One region of the Streptomyces sp. EDA2-14 genome, then DNA from elsewhere that is predicted to be linked to it. Evidence: riboswitches for the same ligand, from Rfam matches in the RefSeq annotation. Region 1 holds a riboswitch; the other holds the start of a gene.
The links. Region 1 has a riboswitch for cobalamin ahead of ACY34M_RS31415 (ABC transporter substrate-binding protein). Riboswitches for the same ligand answer to the same signal wherever they lie in the genome.
Positions count from the first base shown of each region.

Region 2: it holds a riboswitch for cobalamin, as region 1 does, so the genes downstream of both, ACY34M_RS05895 (cobalamin biosynthesis protein) here and ACY34M_RS31415 (ABC transporter substrate-binding protein) in region 1, are expected to answer to the same signal.

Region 1 covers NZ_JBUEGE010000017.1:105,231-109,435, forward strand. The annotation lists gene ACY34M_RS31405 (CaiB/BaiF CoA transferase family protein) at 1-872, opposite strand, end outside; gene ACY34M_RS31410 (GntR family transcriptional regulator) at 1,124-1,801, shown strand; cobalamin riboswitch at 1,815-2,015, shown strand; gene ACY34M_RS31415 (ABC transporter substrate-binding protein) at 2,079-3,107, shown strand; gene ACY34M_RS31420 (FecCD family ABC transporter permease) at 3,104-4,150, shown strand; gene ACY34M_RS31425 (ABC transporter ATP-binding protein) at 4,147-4,205, shown strand, end outside.
Region 2 covers NZ_JBUEGE010000001.1:1,307,410-1,311,614, reverse strand. The annotation lists gene ACY34M_RS05910 (lysozyme) at 1-249, shown strand, start outside; gene ACY34M_RS05905 (anion permease) at 454-1,728, shown strand; gene ACY34M_RS05900 (hypothetical protein) at 1,744-1,965, shown strand; cobalamin riboswitch at 2,051-2,245, shown strand; gene ACY34M_RS05895 (cobalamin biosynthesis protein) at 2,232-3,194, shown strand; gene ACY34M_RS05890 (cobyric acid synthase) at 3,191-4,205, shown strand, end outside.

The DNA.
Region 1 (4,205 bases):
ATATGCTCGGTGCGCTCCGTGATGGTGCGAAAGCGCGGGTCGTCGGCGAGCGCGGGGCGGCCGATCGCGGCGAAGAAGGACCGCCACTGGGCGTCGGTGTAGATCATGACGGCGAGGTGGCCGTCCTTGGTGCGGCACGGGCGGCGGTGCGGGGAGCGGGTACGGGCGTAGCCGGTGGGGCCCGTGGGCGGGTCGAAGACGCGGCCGCCCTGCTGTTCGAGCAGGGTGAACGAGGCCATGGTCTCCATCATCGGGACCTCGACGGCGCGGCCCCGCCCGGTGGCCTCGCGGCCGTGCAGCGCGGCGAGGACGGCCGCGGCGCCGTAGATGCCGACCGTCTTGTCGGCCGCGGCCTGCCGCACGTACTCCGCTCCGCCGTCGCCGCCCTGAAGTGCGGCGACTCCCCCGGCGGCCTGGATGACGTCGTCGTAGGCGGGCCGGTCCGAGTCGGGGCCGCCGGCGGCGAAGCCGCGGAACGCGCAGTGGACGAGGCGCGGGTTGCGCTCCAGGGCGGATGCGGCGGTGAGCCCGAGTCGGCGGGCGGCCGCGGGGCGCAGGTTGTGCACGAGGACGTCGGCCGAGTCCACGAGTGCGGCGAGGACGGGCGCGGCGCCGGGCGCCTTGAGGTCGAGGGCGACGCTGCGCTTGCCGCGGTTGGTGTTGAGGAAGGCGGGGCCCATGCCGTTGCCCCGGGTGTCGGCGATGTAGCGGACGACGTCGCCTGCGGGCGGCTCGACCTTGATGACGTCCGCGCCCCACTGGGCGAGCAGCAGGGTGCAGTACGGGCCCATCAGCGTCGAGGTGATGTCGACGACGCGGACGCCGTTGAGCGGCCAGCCCGCAGGGGGTCCGCCGCCGCTCGCCGTCTCCACTGCCGCTTCGGAATTGTCTACCGATTCTGCCGGTTCCTTCGGCGTCATCGCCGAGTCCTCCTCTGAAATCGGCCGCCGATGACGTGTATTGAAGCCATCGTCGGGTTTCATATCGGGGCGTTCACTACCGAACGGGACATCCATCCGAGCAAGATTGGATGCAATCTGACGCACAGTGCGGCACCATGTCAATGCCCCTGCGTGTTCAGGGGAGTTAGAGTCGACAACCCTCGGCGGGAAGGCAGGCAACAGTGACGGCTCAGACGGGGGCGGAGCGGCTGGACGCGGTGTCCGGCGCGGTGGCCCAGGTGGTGGAGGAGCTGCGGGCGATGCTGTTCGCGCGCGATCTGACACCGGGCAGCCCGGTGCGCCAGGAGGCGCTGGCCGCGCGTCTCGGGGTCAGCCGGGCCCCGGTCCGCGAGGCGTTGCGGGTGCTGGCCAGCGAGGGCGTCCTCGATCACGTCCGCAACGTCGGGTACCGGGTGAAGGTACTGACCGCGGCCGAGTTCGAGCAGACCTATCTGATGCGGCGGGTCCTGGAGGCGGAGGTGCTGCGCCGACTGCCGCCCTTCTCGGCCTCCGCCCTCGAAGGACTGTCCGCCGTGAACGAGCAGATCGCCGAGGCGTCGGCCCGCGCCGACCTCACCGCCATGGCCCGCCTCAACTCCGATTTCCACTTCCGCATGTTCACCGCGTCGGGCCTGGACCTCGTCGTCGCCGAACTGCGCCGCGTCTGGCAGCTGAGCGACGGCTACCGGGCCTACCTCCTGCACGACCCGCTGTCGCAGAAGCGGATCGTCGACGAGCACGCGGAGATGGTCGAGGCGCTCCGGGCCCGGGACCACGAACGCCTCGTCTCCCTCATGGACCACCACAGGGACGGGACCCGCCCCCAGCTGGAAGCGGTCTTCACGCCGCCCTCCGCGTAGCCGACGCCGGGCGTGATAGTTTCGCCGAGCCAGTCGTACCTTTGTGCGTTTTTCTACGCACACGGGTCAGGGAATCCGGTGCGAATCCGGAACTGACGCGCAGCGGTAAGGGTGACGGGCGGAGCCACTGCCACTGGGCCGGCACATCGGTCCGGGAAGGCGCTCCGCTCGGCCGACCCCGAGTCCGAAGACCTGCTGGCGGCCTCCAGAGCCGCGTGGCCCGGGGGCGGACCGTAGGCCGGCTCCGCGTATGAGCCCTGGACGCGAAGGAACCTCCGTGCTGTTCGCACGTCAGCTCCGCCGATGCACACCGCTGTTGGCGCTCGCCCTGCTGATCACCGGCTGCGGCACGCCTGCCGCGACCGAGGACGACGCCGCCGGTGGCGGCGGCGTCTCGCTCACCAATTGCGGCAGGAAGGTCCACGTCGAGCACGCCCCGAAGCGGGCCGTCGCCCTCGACCAGGGCTCCGCGGAGATCATGCTCTCGCTGGGCCTGGCGGACCGGATGGTGGGCACCGCCACCTGGACCGACCCGGTCCTCAAGAACCTGGCGAAGGACAACGCGAAGGTGCCGCGCCTCGCCGACCGCTACCCGTCGTTCGAGAAGGTCCTCGGCACCGAACCGGATTTCGCCGCGGCCTCGTTCACGTACACCCTCGGCAAGGGCGGAGTGGCGCCGCGCGCGGAGTTCGAGAAGCTCGGCGTGCCCACGTACCTCTCCCCCAGCGACTGCGCGGGCAAGGACAACGGGGGCGACGGGGACGGGGTGCGGACCAAGGCCCTGGGCCTCGACGTCGTGTACGGCGAGATCCGGGACCTGGCGCGCGTCTTCGACGTCGAGGAGCGCGGCGAGAAGCTCATCGGGACGCTCAAGTCGCGCGTGAACAAGGCCACTTCCGGTGTCGACGCGCACGGCGTCGACGTCCTGTACTGGTTCGCCAACTCCGACTCGCCCTACATGGCGGGGTGTTGCGGGGCGCCCGGCGTCGTCACCAAGGAGCTCGGGGCGCGCAATGTCTTCGACGACACGCGCGCGGAGTGGCCGCAGGTGAACTGGGAGACGGTCGCGGAGCGCGATCCGGACGTGCTGGTCATCGGCGATCTGACGCGCCGCTCGCAGTCGGCGGAGTCGGCCGCGCAGAAGATCGGGTTCCTGGAGTCGAACCCCGTCACGAAGCAGCTGACCGCAGTGAAGAAGAAGCGGTACGTGCGCCTGAGCGGGCAGGCCATGAACCCGACCATCCGGACCGTCGACGGAGTGGAGCAGGTGGCCGCGGGGCTGCGTGAGTTCGGGCTCGCGCGATGACGGCGGCGCATCCGGCGGCCTCCCCTCGCGTCTCCGTTCGGGCCGCTCTCGCCTGGGCGGCCGGCCTCGCCGCGCTCTGTGTCTCCGTGGCCTTCGCGATCACCTTCGGTCCCGCGCAGATCCGGGTCGGCGACGTGTGGACGGCCGTCGGCGACCGGATCGGCCTCGGCACCTCGGACCTCTCGCCGATCCGGGACGGCATCGTATGGAACCTGCGGCTGCCGCGGACGCTGCTCGCGGCGGTGTGCGGGGCCGGGCTCGCGGTGTGCGGCACGGTGCTCCAGGCGCTGCTGCGCAATCCGCTCGCCGATCCGTTCGTGCTCGGTGTCTCGTCGGGGGCGTCGACCGGCGCCGTGCTCGTCGTCGTGCTGGGGCTCGGCGGGGGTGCCGTGTCCGTGTCGGGCGGCGCGTTCCTGGGCGCCGTGTGTTCGTTCGCGCTGGTCCTTGTGCTCAGTCACACGCTGGGCGGGAGCACGGACCGGGTGGTGCTGTGCGGGGTCGCGGCGATGCAGCTGTTCTCGGCGCTGACCTCGTTCGTCGTCCTGACGTCTGCGGACGCGGAGACGACGCGCGGTGTGCTGTTCTGGCTGCTCGGCTCGCTCAGCGGGGTCGGCTGGACCGAGGTGTGGCTGTGCCTGGCCGTCCTCGCCGTCGCGCTCGTGGTGTGCCTGGCGTACGGGCGCGCCCTCGACGCGTTCGCCTTCGGGGCGGAGGCGGCGGCCACGCTCGGCGTCCGGGTGGCCCGCACCCGGATCGTGCTGCTGTGCGTGACGGCGCTGCTCACGGCGGCGCTGGTGAGCGCGGCGGGGGCGATCGGCTTCGTGGGCCTGGTGCTGCCGCACGCGGCGCGCGCCCTGGTGGGCCCCGGGCACGCCCGGCTGCTGCCGGTGACGGCGCTCGCGGGGGCGGTGTTCCTGGTGTGGGTGGACACGGTCGCGCGGACGGTGCTCGAACCGCAGGAGGTTCCGGTGGGTGTGGTGACATCACTGATCGGTGTGCCGGCGTTCGTGCTGGTGCTCTACCGCCGCCGGGGTGTGCGGTGACGGCGGGGCTGCGCGCGGAGCGTGTGTCGTGGTCGCCGGGCGGGGCCCTGGTGCT
Region 2 (4,205 bases), on a different contig from region 1:
CGCAGCACCGGGCGCCGTCCGGTCATCTACACCAACGCGCGATGGTGGAAGAAGTGCACCGGCAACAGCGGGGCCTTCGCCGCCAACCACGCGTTGTGGCTCGCCCGGTACGACGAGCGCGCTGGCGCACTACCGGCGGGCTGGGGCTACTGGACGTTCTGGCAGTACGACGAGCGCGGCCGGCTGCCGGGTGATCAGAATCTCTTCAACGGCTCGATGGCCCAGCTCAGGCGGTTCGCGAACGGCTAGTCGAAAGCCCTGGCCGAAGGTCCCCGGAGCCCGTGGTTCCGGGGCCGACGCCACCGCGATCCGGAACCGGCGGGACCACCGTGCGGCAAGCGGAGCGAAGGCCCTCCGGTTCGGGTCACCGCGGCGCCCGTCCCAGTTCATCTTCCGTTCACTCGGGCTGCTTACGTTCAGCGTGCCACTGACGTCCAACCGAAGCCTGGGTAAATGGAACACATCACGCTGCTCCTTGCGATCGTGATCGTTACCGCGCTGGTCTTTGATTTCACCAACGGTTTCCACGACACCGCCAACGCGATGGCGACGACCATCTCGACAGGCGCTCTCAAGCCGAAGACGGCGGTGGCCATGTCCGCCGTGCTCAACCTCGTCGGCGCGTTCCTCTCCGTAGAGGTCGCCAAGACCATCTCCGGCGGCATCGTCAACGAGGACGGCCTCAAGACAGAGGTCATCTTCGCGGCGCTGGTCGGCGCCATCCTCTGGAATCTGCTGACCTGGCTGCTCGGCCTGCCGTCCAGTTCCTCGCACGCACTGTTCGGTGGCCTCATCGGCGCCGCGGTCATGTCGATGGGCTGGTCCTCGGTCAACGGCGGCACCGTCGTCACCAAGGTGCTGCTGCCCGCGGTGGCCGCACCGCTCGTCGCCGGCATCGCCTCGATGCTGGCCACCCGCCTCACGTACCGCATCAGCAGGAAGACGGACGAGAAGGCGACCGCCAAGGGCTACCGCGCCGGGCAGATCGCCTCCGCGGGCCTCGTCTCCCTCGCGCACGGCACGAACGACGCGCAGAAGACGATGGGCATCATCACCCTCGCCCTGATCACCGGCGGTGTCATCGCGCCGGACGCCGACCCGCCGATGTGGGTCATCGTCTCGGCCGGTATCGCCATCGCGCTCGGCACCTACCTGGGCGGCTGGCGCATCATCCGCACCATGGGCAAGGGCCTCACCGAGCTCGCCCCGCAGCAGGGCTTCGCCGCGCAGACCAGTGCGGCGACCGCGATCCTCGCCTCCTCGCACCTCGGCTTCTCCCTCTCCACGACGCAGGTCTGCTCCGGCGGCGTGATGGGAGCGGGCCTCGGCCGCAAGGGCGGTGTGGTCCGCTGGTCCACCGCCACCCGGATGTTCGTGGCGTGGGGTCTGACCCTGCCGGCCGCGGGTCTGGTGGGCGCGGGCTCCGAGTTCCTGACCAAGCAGGGCCCGTGGGGCGTCGCCCTCACCGCCGCGCTGCTCGTGATCGGCTCCGGGATCATCTGGAAGCTGTCGCGCCGCAACTCCATCGACCACACCAACGTCACCGCGGACGAGCCGCACTCCGCCCCCGCGCAGGACGCGCCGGGCGTCGTGACGACCGCGATCGCCTCGGTCACCCCGCCGCCCGTGGGCACGGTCGAATCGGCCGAGTCCGAGGCGAAGATCCCCGCCCAGCCGAAGGCCGGTGCGGTGAACGACCCCGCGCGCCCCGCCGGCGCCACGCTGTAAGGAAGCAGGACCGGAATGAAGATCGACTGGGCGGCCCTCGGCTCCGTCTTCGGTGTCTCTCTCGTGGTCACCGTGGCCCTCGTCGGCCTGTTCACCCTCGGCATCGTCGGCCTCTCCAAGCGGGAGTCGGCGGCGCGCGAGGGAGGCTCGGCGGCGGTCGCGACCTCCGGGGCCTACGTCTGCTTCGCGCTGTGCGCGGCGGCCGTGGCCTACGGGATCTATCTCATCGTGGCCTGACACGGCACAGCGCACACGAAGGCGGGGTGCGGGGCGTTCGGCGTCCCGCACCCCGCCTTCGTACGTCTCACCAGCAAGTTGACGTGCCAACTCGCAGCATGGTGGACTTCCCCCGCCATATACGGCAGCAGTCTGAGGAAGCCGGTGCAAATCCGGCGCGGTCCCGCCACTGTGAGCCCCCTTCTCCAAAGGGGCCAGCCAGGAACTCTCGCTGCCGGTCTCGTCGAACCAGGGCGTGGACACCCTGAGTGAGGACACTTACCGCCATGTTCGCCCCGCGCGGCGTCTGGCGGCACGAGCGCGTGTATGCGTGCGGTGCCGTCGTCGGAATCTTCGCCGACCTTCTTCTTGGCGATCCGCGCCGTGGGCACCCCGTCGCCGGTTTCGGACGCGCCGCCGCGGCCGTCGAGCGCGGTCTGTGGCGTGACCACCGTGGCGCGGGCGCCCTGCACACCGCCGTGTGTGCCGGTGGCGCCGCCGCCCTCGCCGCCGCCGCGTCCCGTCTCGTACGCCGCTCCCCCGCCGCCTCCGTCGCACTGACGGCCGCCGCCACCTGGGCCGTCGTCGGCGGCACCTCGCTGGGCCGCGAGGCGCGCGGTGTGGGGTCCGCCCTGGAGGCCGGGGACGTGGAGCTCGCGCGGGAGTTGCTGCCCCGGCTTTGCGGCCGTGACCCGCAGGGGCTCGACGCGGACGGGATCGCGCGGGGTGTCGTCGAGTCCGTCGCCGAGAACACCTCCGACGCCGTCGTGGGCGCGCTCGTGTGGGGCGCGCTCGGCGGAGTACCGGGCCTGGTCGCCTTCCGCGCCGTGAACACGCTCGACGCGATGGTCGGGCACAAGTCCGCGAAGTACCGGCGGTTCGGCTGGGCCTCGGCCCGCCTCGACGACGTGGCCGGCTGGCCGGGCGCCCGGCTGACGGGTGCTCTCGCCGTCCTCGCCGGTGGCAGGCCCCGGCAGGCACTGGACGCGTGGCGGGCGGACGCCGGGCGGCATCCGAGTCCCAACGCCGGTGTCGTCGAGGCCTCCTTCGCGGGAGCGCTCGGGGTACGGCTCGGCGGGACCCTGGCGTACGGCGGCCGGGTCGAGCACCGCCCTGTGCTCAACGCGCCGGGGCGGGCCGTCGAGGTGCGTGATGTGGATCGGGCCGTGCGGCTGTCACGGCGGGTATCTCTGTTGGCGTTGGGAGTCTGTGTGGGTGCGCGACTGATACGAGCGCGGGGTCGGCGATGACGGGCGGCGGGCTGCTCGTCGCCGGGACGACCTCCGACGCCGGGAAGAGCGTCGTCACCGCCGGTATCTGCCGGTGGCTGGTGCGCCAGGGCGTGAAGGTCGCCCCGTTCAAGGGCCAGAACATGTCCCTGAACTCGTTCGTGACCAGGGAAGGCGCCGAGATCGGGCGGGCGCAGGCGATGCAGGCGCAGGCCGCGCGGGCCGAGCCGAGCGCGCTCATGAACCCCGTACTGCTCAAGCCGGGCAGCGACCGCAGCAGCCAGGTCGTCCTCATGGGCAAGCCCGTGGGCGAGTTGAGCGCGCGCGGCTACCACGGCGGACGCCAGGCGGCGCTGCTCGACACTGTGGTCGGGTGCCTGGAGGAGCTGCGGGCCACCCATGACGCGGTGATCTGCGAGGGCGCGGGGTCGCCCGCCGAGATCAATCTGCGGCGCACCGACATCGTGAACATGGGGCTCGCGCGGGCCGCGCGGCTGCCGGTGCTCGTCGTCGGCGACATCGACCGCGGCGGTGTCTTCGCGTCGTTCTTCGGGACGACGGCGCTGCTCGCGCCGGAGGACCAGGAGCTGCTGGCCGGGTACCTGGTGAACAAGTTCCGCGGCGATGTGAGCCTCCTCGAACCGGGGCTCGACATGCTCAAGTCCCTCACCGGGCGGTCGACCTACGGTGTGCTGCCGTTCCAGCACGGCCTCGGCATCGACGAGGAGGACGGCCTGCGGGTGTCCCTGCGGGGCGCCGTACGGGAGTCCGTCGTCGCGCCGCCCGTGGGCGAGGACGTGCTACGGGTCGCCGTGTGCGCGGTCCCGCTGATGTCGAACTTCACCGATGTGGACGCGCTGGCCGCCGAACCCGGTGTCGTCGTGCGGTTCGTGGACCGGGCCGAGGAGCTCGTGGACGCGGATCTGGTCGTGGTGCCGGGCACGCGCGGCACGGTGCGGGCGCTCGAGTGGTTGCGCGAGCGCGGGCTCGCGGAGGCTTTGCGGCGGCGGGCGGCCGAAGGGCGGCCCGTGC